2 regions of the Acidovorax sp. ST3 genome follow, and region 2 is predicted to be linked to the other one. Evidence: predicted binding sites of a transcription regulator. Region 2 holds the regulator's gene; the other holds the start of a gene.

Region 1 (6,865 bases), on a different contig from region 2:
CTTGAGCAGCTCTTCCAGCGTGCGCACACCGGCCATGCCGTTCCCCACCATCACCAGTTTGAGCTTTTTCATCGTGACTCCGTCGGTTCCATCGCCTAGGCGATGCCAAAAACAAAAAAGGCGTCCACACGATGCAGCTCCGACCTTCCATCGAAACCGCATGTGGGGACGCCTTCGTCCATACAACCCCTTGGTGCGCCGTTGCACCGCTGAATTGCGTGGCCCCTTGGGGCCGTTGCTTTGGTTAAGCAATGGCCGTGCCAGAGTTTGTGCACTGATCTGGGGTGAAAGCACAGGGGCCCGCCCTGCGCAGCATGCGCTTGGGGGTGGCAGCCGTGGACCGGGCTGCGCGCAGCAGTGCATGCATGCACCAGCTTGGGCATGGAACCTGCATGGAGCTGGTGCATGAGTTTTGAACTGGACATCGGCCACACCTCGCAGGCTGGGCGCAACGAAGTCAATGAAGACTTTGCCGCCCTGTTGCAGGGGCAGGGGCGCGACCGCGAACGTGGCGCCATCGCTGCCATTGCCGATGGAGTGAGCACCGGAGGCAACGGGCGCGAAGCCGCCCAGACCACGGTGAACACGCTGGTGAACGACTACTTCGCCACGCCCGACACCTGGGACACCACCGTGGCGCTGGACCGCATCCTGAGCGCGCACAACGGCTGGCTTGCGTCGATGAACCGGCGCCGCCAGCCCGCCGTGGGCCTGACCACGCTCACCGCCATCGTGCTGCGCGGCCAGTCGTACACGCTGGCCCATGTGGGTGACACGCGCGCCTATCTGTTGCGGGGCGGCCGGCTGCAGCTGCTGACGACCGACCATGTGATGGCGCAGCGCGACTTTGCGCATCAGCTCACCCGCGCCATGGGGCTGGACGACCATGTGGTGGTGGACTACAGCCAGGGCGAACTGCACAGCGGCGACCTGCTGGTGCTGCTGTCCGACGGCGTGCACGGCAGCCTGCCCGAGCGCGAGTTGCGCCAGTTGCTGCGGGCGGACGCGAGCGCTCAGGCACTGAGCGACGAGATCACGCGCGCAGCCCTGCGCCGGGGCAGCACCGACAACGTGACCGCACTGGTGGTGCGGGTGCAGGGCGCGTTGGAGGCCACCTTGCAGGACGAGTCCCGCCGTGCCCTGCAGTTGCCGGTGTTGCCACTGCTCAAGGTGGGCGACCCGGTGGACGGCCTGGTGGTGACCGCGCTGGTGGCCGACAGCGGCGTGCACCGCATCTACCAGGTGCGCGACCCGGCCACCCAGCGGCTGTATGCGCTCAAGACCCTGGTCCCCGCCCGCGCGCACGATGCGCAGGAGCGCGCCACGCTGGCGCACGAAGCCTGGGTGGCCCGGCGCATGCAGTCCGGCCACGCGGCGGTGCACCTGGCGCGCCTGAACACCTGGCCGCCCGAGCAGGGCGGTGCAGGCCCCGGTGCCAGTGCGTTTTATCTGCTCTATGACTGGCATGCGGGGCAGACCCTGGGCCAGCGCCTGCGTGCCCGCCAGCACCTGGGTGTGCCCCAGGTCGTGTCGGTGGTGATGCAGGCGGCGCAGGTGCTGGGCTGGCTGCACCGGCAAGGCGTGGTGCACCGCGACATCAAGCCCGACAACCTGCACCTGGGCGACGACGGCGTGCTGCGTGTGCTGGACCTGGGCGTGGCCCTGTCAGGCCGCGAGCCCGAGGCCACGCGCCGCCTGCACGCAGGCACCCCCAGCTACATGAACCCCGAGCAGTGGCCCGGCTACGAGAAGAACGGCGACCCGGCCGGCCAGTTGCCCGATGCGGGCAGCGACCTGTTTGCGCTGGGTGTCACGCTGTACCAGCTGCTGAGCCACGGGCGCCTGCCCTATGGCGAGGTGGTGCAGTACCAGCTGGGCCGCTACCACCGCGACCCGGTGGCGCCCAGCCGCCACCACCCCAGCGTGCCCATCTGGCTGGACCAGATCGCCTTGAAGGCCGTGGCCCGCCAGCGCACGCAGCGCTTTGAAACCGCCGAGGAGTTGCTGCTGGCGCTGGAACGGGGTGCGTCACGCCCCTTGTCCGCCCCGGGCCCACAGCCGCTGATGCAACGCGATGCCACGGCACTGTGGAAGATCGCGTTGGCGGTGAGCGTGCTGGTGAACCTGTTGCTGGTGTACTGGCTGCTGTTTTTGCCGAGGTGAGGCGATTGATTTGCTATTAGAAATATAGCTATCAAGGTATGAGGAAATTGCGCTGGGCGCCTACTTGGCTTGAAATGCGGCAAGGTGCTGCCGCGCCCTAACGGCTACGCCGTTCACGCGCCGCGCGCGCGTCCACCTTTCTCCGCCCACGTGCGGGTCCAGCGGATCTGCATCACCCGCAGCAGCACCAGCATGGCAGCGGCACACGCCGCAATGCCCACAAAGCCCCACAGGTAGGTGCCGGTGTACTGGCGTGAAAAGCCCATACCGTTGGGGATGAGGCCGCCGCCCAGCGCGCCGATCTCACCAATCATCGAGCCCGCCACCGCCGTGGACAGCGGCCAGCGCAGCGGCACCAGCTGGAACAGCGCGCCGTTGCCCGCGCCCAGTGCAGCAAAACACACCAGAAACAGCAGCATCGTCACCGGCAGCGAGTTCTCGGCCAGGCCACACAGCACCATGCTCACGGCGGTGATGGCCAGCACGCCCGTGAGCGTGTTGACGCCGCCCCAGTGGTCCGACAGCCAGCCGCCCATCACCCGCAGTGCGGCACCCAGAAAGGCCGCCAGCATGGTCAGCTGCCCCGCCTGCACCTTGCTCACGCCAAACTGGTCGTAGAAGTAGCTGGGCAAAAAGGCCGTCAGGCCGATGAAGCCGCCAAACGTCACGGCGTAGATCAGGCTGAACGCCCAGCCGTCTTTTTCAAACAGGCAGGCAATGTGCTCGCGGAATGTGGCGTGGGGCGCGAGGTCGGGGGGCTCCTTGGCATACACCGCCATCACCACGGCGGGCACAGCCACGCTCACGGCGGCAAAGCCATACACCGCCTGCCAGCCAAATTGCTGCGCCAGAGCGGGCGCCAGCAGTGCGGCTACCGCCGTGCCCACATTGCCTGCGCCCACGATGCCCATGGCCAGCCCCTTGAAGCGCGGTGGGAACGAGCCCGAGCCCAGCGACAGCGCCACGCCAAAGCTCGCCCCCGCTACGCCCAGCAGAATGCCCAGCGCCAGCAGGTCGTTGAAGGTGTGCACGAACAGGTAGCCATAGCCCATGGCCACAAAGATACCTGCCATCTCGACCAGCGTGGCGCGCTTGCGCCCGATGTACTGCGCCAGGATGCCCAGCGGAAACCGCATCAGCGCGCCCGCAAAAATGGGGATGGACAGCATCATCCCCATTTGCGTGGGGGAGAGCTGGAAGCTCTCGCGGATGAACGGCGCCATCGCACCGTTGATGACCCACACCGCGCACGAAAAGCCGAAGTACAGAAACGACGCCCACAGCGTGGGTGCGTGGCCGGATTTGAGGAACTCTCTGAAGTAATGCATGGGTGTGAGTGCAAAGGGCTGAGGGGGTGACCCCTTCGCCCGGCCAGAAAACAAAAAGGCGTCCACACGGACCGCGCGGGCTGACCAGCCCCAACGCACTCCATGAAGACGCCAACGTCCTGTTCGCCCAATCCGCCATTGCACCGGGCTGACACGCGGCCAGCGTTGGCCGCGCCTAGTGGCAAGCAATGGCTATGCCAGTGCCGCCAAAGGCGTCGCCAGGGCTACCGCCAGCCGTGCTGTGAATACTGGATAAGCCTCTGCAGCTATCAAAACTGAAGCGAGCGGTCTCTCTGTTGTTCACATTGGTGCATTGCAGCGGAGGGCGCTGCACAGTGTTGGTGTGGCGCACCAGGCTGGTGAATTCGCGATGGCGGCGCTATTTATCTGTTTCAAATCCCCGGCATTCGTCATAGGATGTTCCTGACTTTTCCACTGCCGAGTTGCCCGGTTCTGGAGCGACAAGGCACCCAAGAAATGGGGCTCCCATGCGCGTCAATTTGCCGGTCAGCCAGCACGAATATGCGTTTCCCAAGGGCCAGACCCTGGTGTCCACCACGGACCTCAAGGGCCGCATCCTGTACTGCAACCCGATGTTCATTGAGGTCAGCGGCTACGAAAAGGAAGAGCTTCTGGGCCAGCCCCACAACATCGTGCGACACCCCGACATGCCCGAGGAGGCCTATCGCGACATGTGGGAGACCATCGCCAAAGGCATCCCCTGGTCGGCCCCGGTCAAGAACCGGCGCAAGGACGGCACGTTTTACTGGGTGATGGCCAATGTCACTCCACTCATGCAGGGCGACCAGCCCACCGGCTACATGTCGGTACGCACCGAAGCGACGCGCGAGCAGATCCAGGCGGCGGATGCGCTGTACAAGCAGATGCAGGCCGAAAAACAAGCCGGCACGCTGGTGCACCGGCTGTCGGCTGGTCAGCTGGTCAAAGACACGCTTTGGGGCCGCGTGGGCCGTGCCCTGGCACTGGGGCCCATGGGCAAGATGATGGCGTGCACCCTGCTGCTGGTGGTGGCTTCGTGGTGCGCGGCCTTGCTGGGGGGGCACACGCTGTCGCTGGCCTCGGGGGCGGCGTGGCTCGGGGTGGTGGTGTTGGCGCTGGGCATGGCGGTCTACCTGCACCAGGTCACGGTGGCACCGTTGTCGCAAATGCTGTTGTGGGCCAACCGCATGGCGGCGGGTGACCTTACCCAGAAGATATCGGCCACGCGCAGCGACACCGTGGGCCAGCTGCAAAAGGCGCTGGCGCAGCTCAACGTGAACCTGCTGTCCATCGTGCGCGACGCGCGACAGGAGAGCGAGCACATGCAGGTCTCCACCCGCGAGATTGCCCAGGGCAACCAGGACCTGTCGTCGCGCACCGAGGCGCAGGCCAGCAACCTGCAGCAGACCGCCGCGTCGATGGAAGAGATCACCGGCACCGTCAAGCAGACCGCAGAATCCGCGCGCCAGGCCTCGGTGCTGGCCACGCAGGCCACCCAGGTCGCTGAGCGCAGCAGCAGCGCGGTGGACGGTGTGGCCGACACCATGAAGCAGATCCAGGCCGCGTCCGGCCGCATCAGCGAGATCACGCAGCTGATCGACTCCATTGCCTTCCAGACCAACATCCTCGCGCTGAACGCAGCGGTGGAGGCGGCCCGTGCTGGCGACCAGGGGCGTGGCTTTGCGGTGGTGGCCTCAGAGGTGCGCAGCTTGTCGCACCGCACGCTCTCGGCCGCCAAGGAGATTCGTCAGCTCATCGATGACTCGGCCACCAAGGTCACTGAAGGCCATGAAAAGACCGATGCAGCGCAAAAGACCATGGCCGAGTCGCTGGAGCTGGTGCGCCGGGTCAACACGCTGATTGGCGAGATCCACAGCGCGTCGAATGAGCAGCTCAGCGGCATCTCGCAGGTCAACTCGGCCGTGGCGCAGCTCGATACCATCACGCAGCAAAACGCCGCGCTGGTGGAAGAGAACGCGGCATCGGCCATGCAGCTCAATGGCCAGGCGCAGACCATGACCGAGACGGTGCAGGTGTTCCGCATCGACGCGTCGGCACCCACCCAGTCGCGCGATGCGGTGGCGCTGCGCAAGGAGATGAAGGCCTCATCCAGCAGCAGGGCCCTGGCGGCGGCCTGAGGGCCCAATCAACCACACGCGCTACAGCGCGCGATGACGGTGTTGTCTCCCCTATGGTCCGCCCGTTCCTAGTGCCGAGGGCGTTGGCCCGTTGCGCGACCGCTTTCGGTGGGTTGTGGATTTCGATCAGCGGCAGATCGCCAATGACTGTGTTGCGCACCGGGTGCATGGACTCATTCAGTTCAAAGGGCAAGAGACAAAACCGGTGGTTGGGTTGATCGTGATGGAGTGGTGCGGGGTGGATGTTGAAGTGAGACAATATGTTGACTTGATTGCCGCGCGGTTGCAGTCTGCATAACCCACTAAAAACTCACGCATGCACCACCCTGATTCCAAAGCACAGATCGCCCGCATGGAGCTGGCTAACCGGTTGTTTTTTCGGCTGTATCAATGTGCGAACTTGTTGCATAAAACCGGTTCGCGAGCGGTGGAGAGCGAGGGGCTGACCACGCAGCAATGGGCGGTGCTGGGTGCCCTTTCGCGCGAAGAAGCGCAGCAGGGTATGGGGGTGAACGAGCTGGCTCGTTACCTGTTGGTCAGCCGCCAGAACCTCGCGGGGGTGATTGGACGCCTGGAGCGCGATGGCCACATCTGTATGGAGACCGATGAGAAGGACCGCCGCTCCCGCCTGATCAAGATGACCGAGTCCGGACGCATGACGTGGCTGGTCAAGGCCCGGCCCAAGATCGATGCCTATTACGAGCGGGCGCTGGACGAATTCTCGGTGGGAGACATCACCCACACGCTGCACTACCTGCTCAAGCTGCTGGACAACATGCAGCGCCTGGATACTGGCGCGGAGTCCGAGGGCTGAGCCTGCTAAGGACTTCCCCCTGCCGGTTGGGGGCGACCTGGGCCTTCAGCTCAGCGGTGTTCGAACGCTGGGGCGCGTTTGTCGAGGAATGCGTGCATGCCCTCATGGGCATCGGCACTGGCAAAGCGTTCGTACAGCGCATGGCGCTCAAATAGAATGCCTTCGGTCAGCGGGCTTTCCCAGGCGCGGTTGATCGATGCCTTGATGGCCATGAGTGCGGGCAGCGAGAAGCCGGCAATCTGCGCCGCGAGGGTGAGCGTGCGGTCCAGCAACTCCGTGTCGGGTACAACGCGTGAGACTAGGCCATAGCGGTCGGCCTCTTGCGCATCAAGCATGCGGGCCGACAGACACATGTCCATTGCCTTGGCCTTGCCGATGGCGCGCGGCAGGCGCTGCGTGCCCCCCGCGCCCGGCAGCATGGC
Region 2 (6,865 bases):
GCGCCTCTTCGCGGCCCACAGCCAGGCCCTGGGCGCGGTCGGCCGCGCGCTCGCTGGCGTTGCGGCCTGCGGTACCGGCTGCGGCAATGCGCTCGCCGTAGGGCGGGTTCAGCAGCATCACGCCGGGCTGGTCGCAGGGCGGCATGCGCTGCAGGGCGTCGCCACCGCGCAGCTGCACGACCTGGGCCACACCTGCGCGCTCGGCGTTGCGCTGCGCAAAATCAACCATGCGGAAGGCCACATCACTGCCAAATATGGGTACAGCGCTAGTACATATTGCGCCTTCAGCTTCGTTTTTGATAGCAGACCAAACGTGCGCCTGGAAGGGCAGCAGCTTTTCAAACGCAAAGCGACGCAGCATGCCCGCCGGGATGCGGCAGGCGATCTGCGCGGCCTCGACCACGATGGTGCCGCTGCCGCAGCAGGGGTCGTACAGGGGCTGGGGGTTGTCGCCGTGCGGGTCCCAGCCACTGGCGGCGATCATGGCGGCGGCGAGGGTTTCCTTAAGGGGGGCATCGCCCTTGTCCTCGCGCCAGCCGCGCTTGAACAGTGGCTCGCCCGAGGTGTCGATGTAGAGCGTGGCTTCGTCGGTGGTCAGGTGCAGGTGGATGCGCACGTCGGGCCACTGGGTGTTCACATCGGGGCGCACGCCGCTCTTGTGGCGGAAGCGGTCGGCCACGGCGTCTTTCACCTTGAGGCCCGCGAAGTTCAGGCTCTGCAGCGGGCTGTGCTGGGCCGTCACTTCGACCTTGAAGGTCTGGCGCGTGGTGAACCAGATCTCCCAGGCCACATCGCTGGCCATGTTGTAGAGGTCGTTTTCAGACCGGTATGGGCGGTGGGCCAATTGCACCAGCACTCGCTGGGCAAGGCGGCTGTGCAGGTTGAGCTGCATGGCCTGGCGCCACGAGGCGCGCAAGAGCACGCCGCCCCGGCCCACCAGCAGGTCTTGCCCCGTGAGGCCGGTGATGGCATGCACCTCGTCGGCCAGAAAGCCCTCGACGCCTGCGGCGCAGGGGAGAAAAAGTTGGAGTTGGTTCATGTCGATGGGGAGGATACGCGCTCGGGCACTGCGGGGGAACCAGGCTCCCCCGCGCGGGCCAGCAGCAGCTGGCGGATGGAGTCCGGGATGGGGGCGACCTTGCGGCTGGCCTTGCCGATGAAGACGATGCCGATCTTGCCGCGCGCCACTTCACGGCCCGAGGCCTTTTCGGTCATGCAGAAGACGAGATCAAAGCCGTAGCGATTGAAGTCTGCCGGCGCCATCTCCACCCGCATGGTCTCGCCGTGGAAACCTTCGGACTTGTACTGCGCCACGATGTCGCCGACCACGATGGACAGGCCGCCCACATCGGCCTCGGGGTAGCCCAGCGACTGGAAGAAACGCACGCGTGCTTCGGACACCAGGGTGAGCAGCTGCGCGTTGTCCAGATGCCCGCCCTGGTTCACGTGGCTGATGTAGATCTGCAGCTCGGTGGCAAAGCCGAAGTACGGGGGAAGGTCAAAGACGATGCGGGCCATGGTGGGCTGCGGTGGGTAATACGGAAACAACAGAAAAGGTACGGCATCGCAGGCGCGCCGTGCGCCAGCCGCCGAGGCGGCTACAACGCCTTGCGCAAATTCGCCGGCGCGATCTTGAGCGCCTCGCGGTACTTGGCCACGGTGCGGCGGGCGCATTCGATGCCCTGCTCCTTGAGCATTTCGGCGATCTGGCTGTCGGACAGCGGCTTGGCCGGGTTCTCCGCCGACACGAACTGCTTGATCAGTGCGCGCACCGCGGTACTGGAGGCATTGCCACCGGTTTCGGTGCCCAGGCCGGAGCCAAAGAAGTACTTCAGCTCGTAGGTGCCGATGGGCGTCGCCATGTACTTGGCGGTGGTGACGCGGCTGATGGTGGACTCGTGCAGGCCCAGTTCGTCGGCAATGTCGCGCAGCACCAGCGGGCGCATGGCCAGCTCGCCGTGGGTGAAGAAGTTCTTCTGCCGCTCAACGATGGCGCGCGACACACGCAGGATGGTGTCAAAACGCTGCTGGATGTTCTTGATGAACCAGCGCGCCTCCTGCAGGCGCTGCTGCATGCCCTGGTGGCCCTCGCCGCCCTTGTGGCCGCGCAGCGCGCCTGCGTAGATGTCGTGCACGCGCAGGCGGGGCATCACGTCGGGGTTGAGCTGCACGATGAAGTTCTGCTGGCCGCTGCCATTGGCGCGACCAGCTTTGCGCACGATGACGTCGGGCACGATGATGTTGCGCTCCACGTCGGCAAACTTGCGGCCCGGGCGTGGTTCCAGGCGGGCGATGAGTGCCATGGCAGCGCGGGTGCGCTCTTCTCCAGCCACGCCGCCTTCGCTGCACAGCTGCGTCAGACGGCGGATGTCCCGGCGCGCCAGCATCTCCAGCGGCTGCTGGCAGATGCGCAGAGCGGTCTGCACGGTCTCGGGGTCGGCGTCGCTGTCTTCGTCGGCCGCCAGCGCCGTGAGCTGCAGCGTCAGGCACTCGGACAGGTTGCGCGCGCCCACGCCCACAGGTTCCAGGCTTTGCAGCAGGCGCTGGGCCACCGTGAAGCGGTGCACCAGCTCTTCGATCTGTTCCAGGTCGTCGGGCCCGGCGAGGCTGATGGCGAGTTCTTCCAGCGGCTCTTCGAGGTAGCCGTCGTCGTTCAGCGATTCGATAAGAAAACGCAGCGCGGCCGTGTCCACTTCGGACAGGCGCAGCGACAGCGCCTGGCGGTGCAAAAAGGCCGTCAGCGACTCGTGGGAACGGGCCAGCTCGGTGGCATCGGCTTCGTCGCCTTCCGTGTCGTTGCGGGTGCGCGCTGGGGCGTCGCCGCCCCACTCGGCATCGTTGGGCGCCATCTCGACGGTGCCGTCGCCGCTCCAGTCGGGCTCGTCGGAGCCTCCACCGGAGATTTCAGCGTCGTTTTGGCTGTCAGCGCTAGTACTGCTTGCGCCAGCAGCTCCTGAAAACATAGCATCATCGGCACTGTAGTCGTCGGCCTGCGCGGGCGTATCGGCGGCTTCCAGGCCAAATTCCTCGCGCGGGGCTTCGTCGGCATTGCGTTCGAGGAACGGGTTTTCGTCGAGCATCTGCTCGACTTCCTGCGAGAGTTCGAGCGTGGACAACTGCAGCAGCCGGATGGACTGCTGGAGCTGGGGGGTCAGTGCAAGGTGCTGCGAGACGCGCAGCGACAGTCCAGGCTTCATTGATTGAGCGCCGCCGGGCCGCCCCAAGGCGCGAAGGCCCCCTCGGGGGGCAGCGCGGTACACGAAGTGACAAGCGTGGGGGCCATGTCTACATCCTGAAGTGTTCGCCGAGGTACACCCTTCGGACCTCCGCGTTGTCCACGATCTCGGACGGCGTGCCCTGCGCCAGCACACGGCCGTCGCTGATGATGAAGGCGTGGTCGCAGATGCCCAGCGTCTCGCGCACGTTGTGATCGGTGATGAGCACCCCAATGCCGCGCGCCTTCAGGAAGCCGATGATGCGCTGGATTTCAATCACGGCGATGGGGTCGATGCCCGCAAAGGGCTCGTCCAGCAGGATGAAGCGCGGCTGGGTGGCCAGGGCACGGGCAATCTCGACGCGGCGGCGCTCGCCGCCCGACAGCGCCAGGGCAGGTGAAGCCCGCAGGTGGTCCACGCGCAGCTCTTGTAGCAGGGCCGTCAGGCGCTCTTCGATGGCGTCGCGCGACAGCGGCTGGCCGTCGTCGGCGCGCTGCAGTTCCAGCACGGCGCGCACGTTTTCTTCGACGGTGAGCTTGCGGAAGATGGAGGCTTCTTGCGGCAGGTACGACAGCCCCAGGCGCGACCGGCGATGGATGGGCATGTGGGCCACGGACTGGCCGTCGATACGGATGTCACCCGCATCGCTGCGTACCAAGCCCACGATCATGTAGAACGAAGTGGTCTTGCCCGCGCCATTGGGGCCCAGCAGGCCCACGACTTCGCCTTTTTGCACCTCCAGGGACACGTCCTTGACGACCTTGCGGCTGCCATAGGACTTGGCTAGGTGCTGCACCTCCAGGCGGCTGCCCGACTGCGAATCAGGCCCCAGACGGCTGTTCGCAGGGGTCGCCGGGGTCTCGGGACCAGTACTCACCACGGGCCCGCTCACTTGGCGCCGCCGCCAAGGGTGTTACTGGGGCGCAGCGCCGGTGCGGGCGACTCGGGCGCCTTGGCGGGGGCTGCCGTACCGGGCGGCGGGTCCTTGGGTGCCAGCACGGCGCGCACGCGGCCGCCAGACGTGGGGGCGTCGCCGGCCGCAGCCGAAGACGCAGGCGCCTTCTGGCCATCGACGGTGAACACGTCGGTGAGGTTGTTGTAAACGATCACGGCGCCGGTGATCTCATCGTTCAGCACCGACCCACGGTAGCGGCGCAGTTCGGCGCGGGTGATGAAGCGCACGTTGTCGGCCTTGCCGTCGTATTCGATGACTTCGCTTTCGCCTTCGATGAACTCATCCGGCGCTCCGGCCACGGTGTCGCGCTTTTGGCGGAAGAACGCCCGTTTGCCTGCCTCGGCCGTGACCACGCCGTACTGGTAGCCGTCGGCGTCCTGGCGCACATCCAGCCGCGCGCCGCGCAGCACGATGGTGCCCTTGGTCATCACCACGCGGCCCGAGAACACGCTGGTCTGCTTGAGTTCATCGTGCCGCAGGGCGTCGGCCTCGATGTTCATGGGCTTGGCACGGTCTGCCTTTTCGGCATGTGCCATGCCCGCAAGGCCGGTCAGGGCTGCGAGCACAAGGAGGGGGAGTAGGCGGTGGGTCATAGGGCACGAATCTTGCAATGATTGTAGCCACCCGATGGTACCTACCCCGAAAAAAAGCCCGCATCCGCGGGCCTTTGGGACAGCTTGCCGACAGGGTCGGCCACTCGTCAGGCTTTGCGCGCCGTGGCGGCCAGGTATTCAACCACCTGCAGCACGGTCTGCATGCTGCCGGCCATCGTGCCGTCGGTGTAGTACTTGCCCGCCACGCCCATGGATGGCACGCCTTCGACACCGTACGAATCCTGCAGCTGCGAGGCGCGACGCACCTGGTTGGCGACGCTGAAGGAGCCGTAGACCTCCTTGAACTTGGCCACGTCCACGCCCTGCTGGGTCACCCAGGCCAGGATTTCGTCGTCCTTGGCGAGCTTGGCCTTTTCCACGTGGATGGCGCGGAAGACCTTGGCATGCAGGGCTTCGAGCTTGCCCATGCCTTCAAGCGTATAGAACAGCTTTTGCTGGGGCACGAAGCTGGCGTTGAACGCCACGGGCACACGGCGGATGGAGAGGTCCTTGGGAGCAGCCTTGACCCAGGCGTCCAGCGTGGGCTCGAAGGCGTTGCAGTGGGGGCAGCTGTACCAGAAGAACTCGATCACATCGACCTTGCCAGCGGGGGCGTCTGGGGCGACGGGCTTGTCCAGCCGCTTGAAGTCCTTGCCCTCCTTGAACTGACGGGCTTGCGCCATGGCGGGGTTGGCCACTGGCAGCGTCAGGGCAGAAGCGGCAACCGCCGAGGCGGCGGACAAAGAAAACTCACGGCGTTTCATGACAAAGACTCTCCTGGTTCAGGTATGCGGGATGTGAGACATCCCTTTACAAAAAGTTCAGCCCTGGCGGTGGCGCCGCTTTTGCAAGCGCTTCAGCGCTGCACGCGCACCAGCGCCGATTCCAGCCCGGCGCCGTCGAGTTTCTCTTTGAGCACCTCGGCATCGTCCCGCTTGGTGAAGGGGCCGATGCGCACCCGGAACACCGCCCGGCCATTTTGCTCACGCTCGCTCACGCGGGCCTCCCAGCCCAGCATGGCCAGCTTGGCGCGCTGGGCGTCGGCGTCGGCCTGGGTGCGGAAGGCACCTGCCTGCACAAAGTAGTCAAAAGGGTCCACGCTGCCCTTGGCGGCTGCCTTGGCCACGGCCAAGTCGCCCAGCGGGTCTGCGCCCGGCTTGCTCTCTGCCTTGGCCTCGGCTTTGGCATCTGGCTTGCTCGCAGCCGGCTTGGCGGCCGATGCGGCGGCGCGCACCTCAGGCGCTGGTGCCGACGCAGGGGCTGACGCAGCTGCGGCCACCGGAGGCGCCGCAGGGCGGGCCGGGTTCTTGCCATACAGCGGCGAGTTCGGGTCCCAGTTCTTGTTTTTCTGGGACTCCGCAGCGTCCATGTCTGCGCCGCGGCCGTTGCCCTTGTTCAGGAACGGCACCGGCACCTTGGTCACGTACACGGCCACGGCCAGCGCCGCGCCCAGGCCCACAATGACCCCGACGATGAAGCCGACAATGGTCCCGCCCGTCTGTTGCTTTTTCATATTGGTAGTAACTGCTTACATTCTGGCCGGGGCCGACACGCCCAGCACCGCCAGGCCATTGTGCAATACCTGGGCGGTGGCAGCGACCAGCGCCAGGCGCGCCTTCTTCACCACCTCGTCGTCCACCAGGATGCGCTCGGCATCGTAATAGCTGTGGTAGCTGGCGGCCAGATCGCGCAGGTAGAAGGTCACATCGTGCGGGGCTTCGCCCTCGGCAGCAGCCGTGAGCATCTCGGGGTACTTGGCCAGCTGCAGCATCAGGGCCTGGGCCTGCGGGCCTTCCAGAGCCGACAGGTCCACGTCCTGGAGCGACGCTACGTCGCCACCGCCCGCCTCCTGCCAGGCGCGCAGCACGGACTGGATGCGCGCGTGGGCGTACTGCACGTAGTAGACCGGGTTGTCGTTGTTCTGTGCCACCGCCAGGTCCACATCGAAGGTGTACTCGGTGTCGGGCTTGCGGCTGAGCAGGAAGAAGCGCACGGCGTCCTTGCTGGTCCACTCGATCAGATCGCGCAGCGTGACATAGCTGCCCGCGCGCTTGCTGATCTTGACCTCTTCACCGCCCTTGACCACCCTCACCATGGTGTGC

The links. The regulator sigma-54, encoded in region 2, starts transcription at its own class of promoters, with help from an activator protein. The targets are predictions, from matches to a motif close to TGGCANGNAANCTGCTTT.
Region 1: DNK89_RS09530 (nitrate/nitrite transporter) is a predicted target of sigma-54. The motif match lies at 3,674-3,691, and genes of this name have one in related genera.

The regions. Positions count from the first base shown of each region.
Region 1 is NZ_QKVP01000003.1:45,299-52,163, reverse strand. Features, by position in the region: gene nirB (nitrite reductase large subunit NirB) at 1-72, opposite strand, end outside; gene DNK89_RS09535 (bifunctional protein-serine/threonine kinase/phosphatase) at 406-2,163, shown strand; gene DNK89_RS09530 (nitrate/nitrite transporter) at 2,277-3,491, opposite strand; gene DNK89_RS09525 (methyl-accepting chemotaxis protein) at 3,980-5,629, shown strand; gene DNK89_RS09515 (MarR family winged helix-turn-helix transcriptional regulator) at 5,946-6,443, shown strand; gene DNK89_RS09510 (enoyl-CoA hydratase-related protein) at 6,494-6,865, opposite strand, start outside.
Region 2 is NZ_QKVP01000007.1:17,746-24,610, reverse strand. Features, by position in the region: gene DNK89_RS21290 (class I SAM-dependent RNA methyltransferase) at 1-1,039, opposite strand, end outside; gene DNK89_RS21285 (thioesterase family protein) at 1,036-1,518, opposite strand; gene DNK89_RS21280 (RNA polymerase factor sigma-54) at 1,599-3,197, opposite strand; gene lptB (LPS export ABC transporter ATP-binding protein) at 3,286-4,047, opposite strand; gene lptA (lipopolysaccharide transport periplasmic protein LptA) at 4,104-4,763, opposite strand; gene DNK89_RS21265 (thiol:disulfide interchange protein DsbA/DsbL) at 4,871-5,527, opposite strand; gene DNK89_RS21260 (SPOR domain-containing protein) at 5,620-6,276, opposite strand; gene argS (arginine--tRNA ligase) at 6,292-6,865, opposite strand, start outside.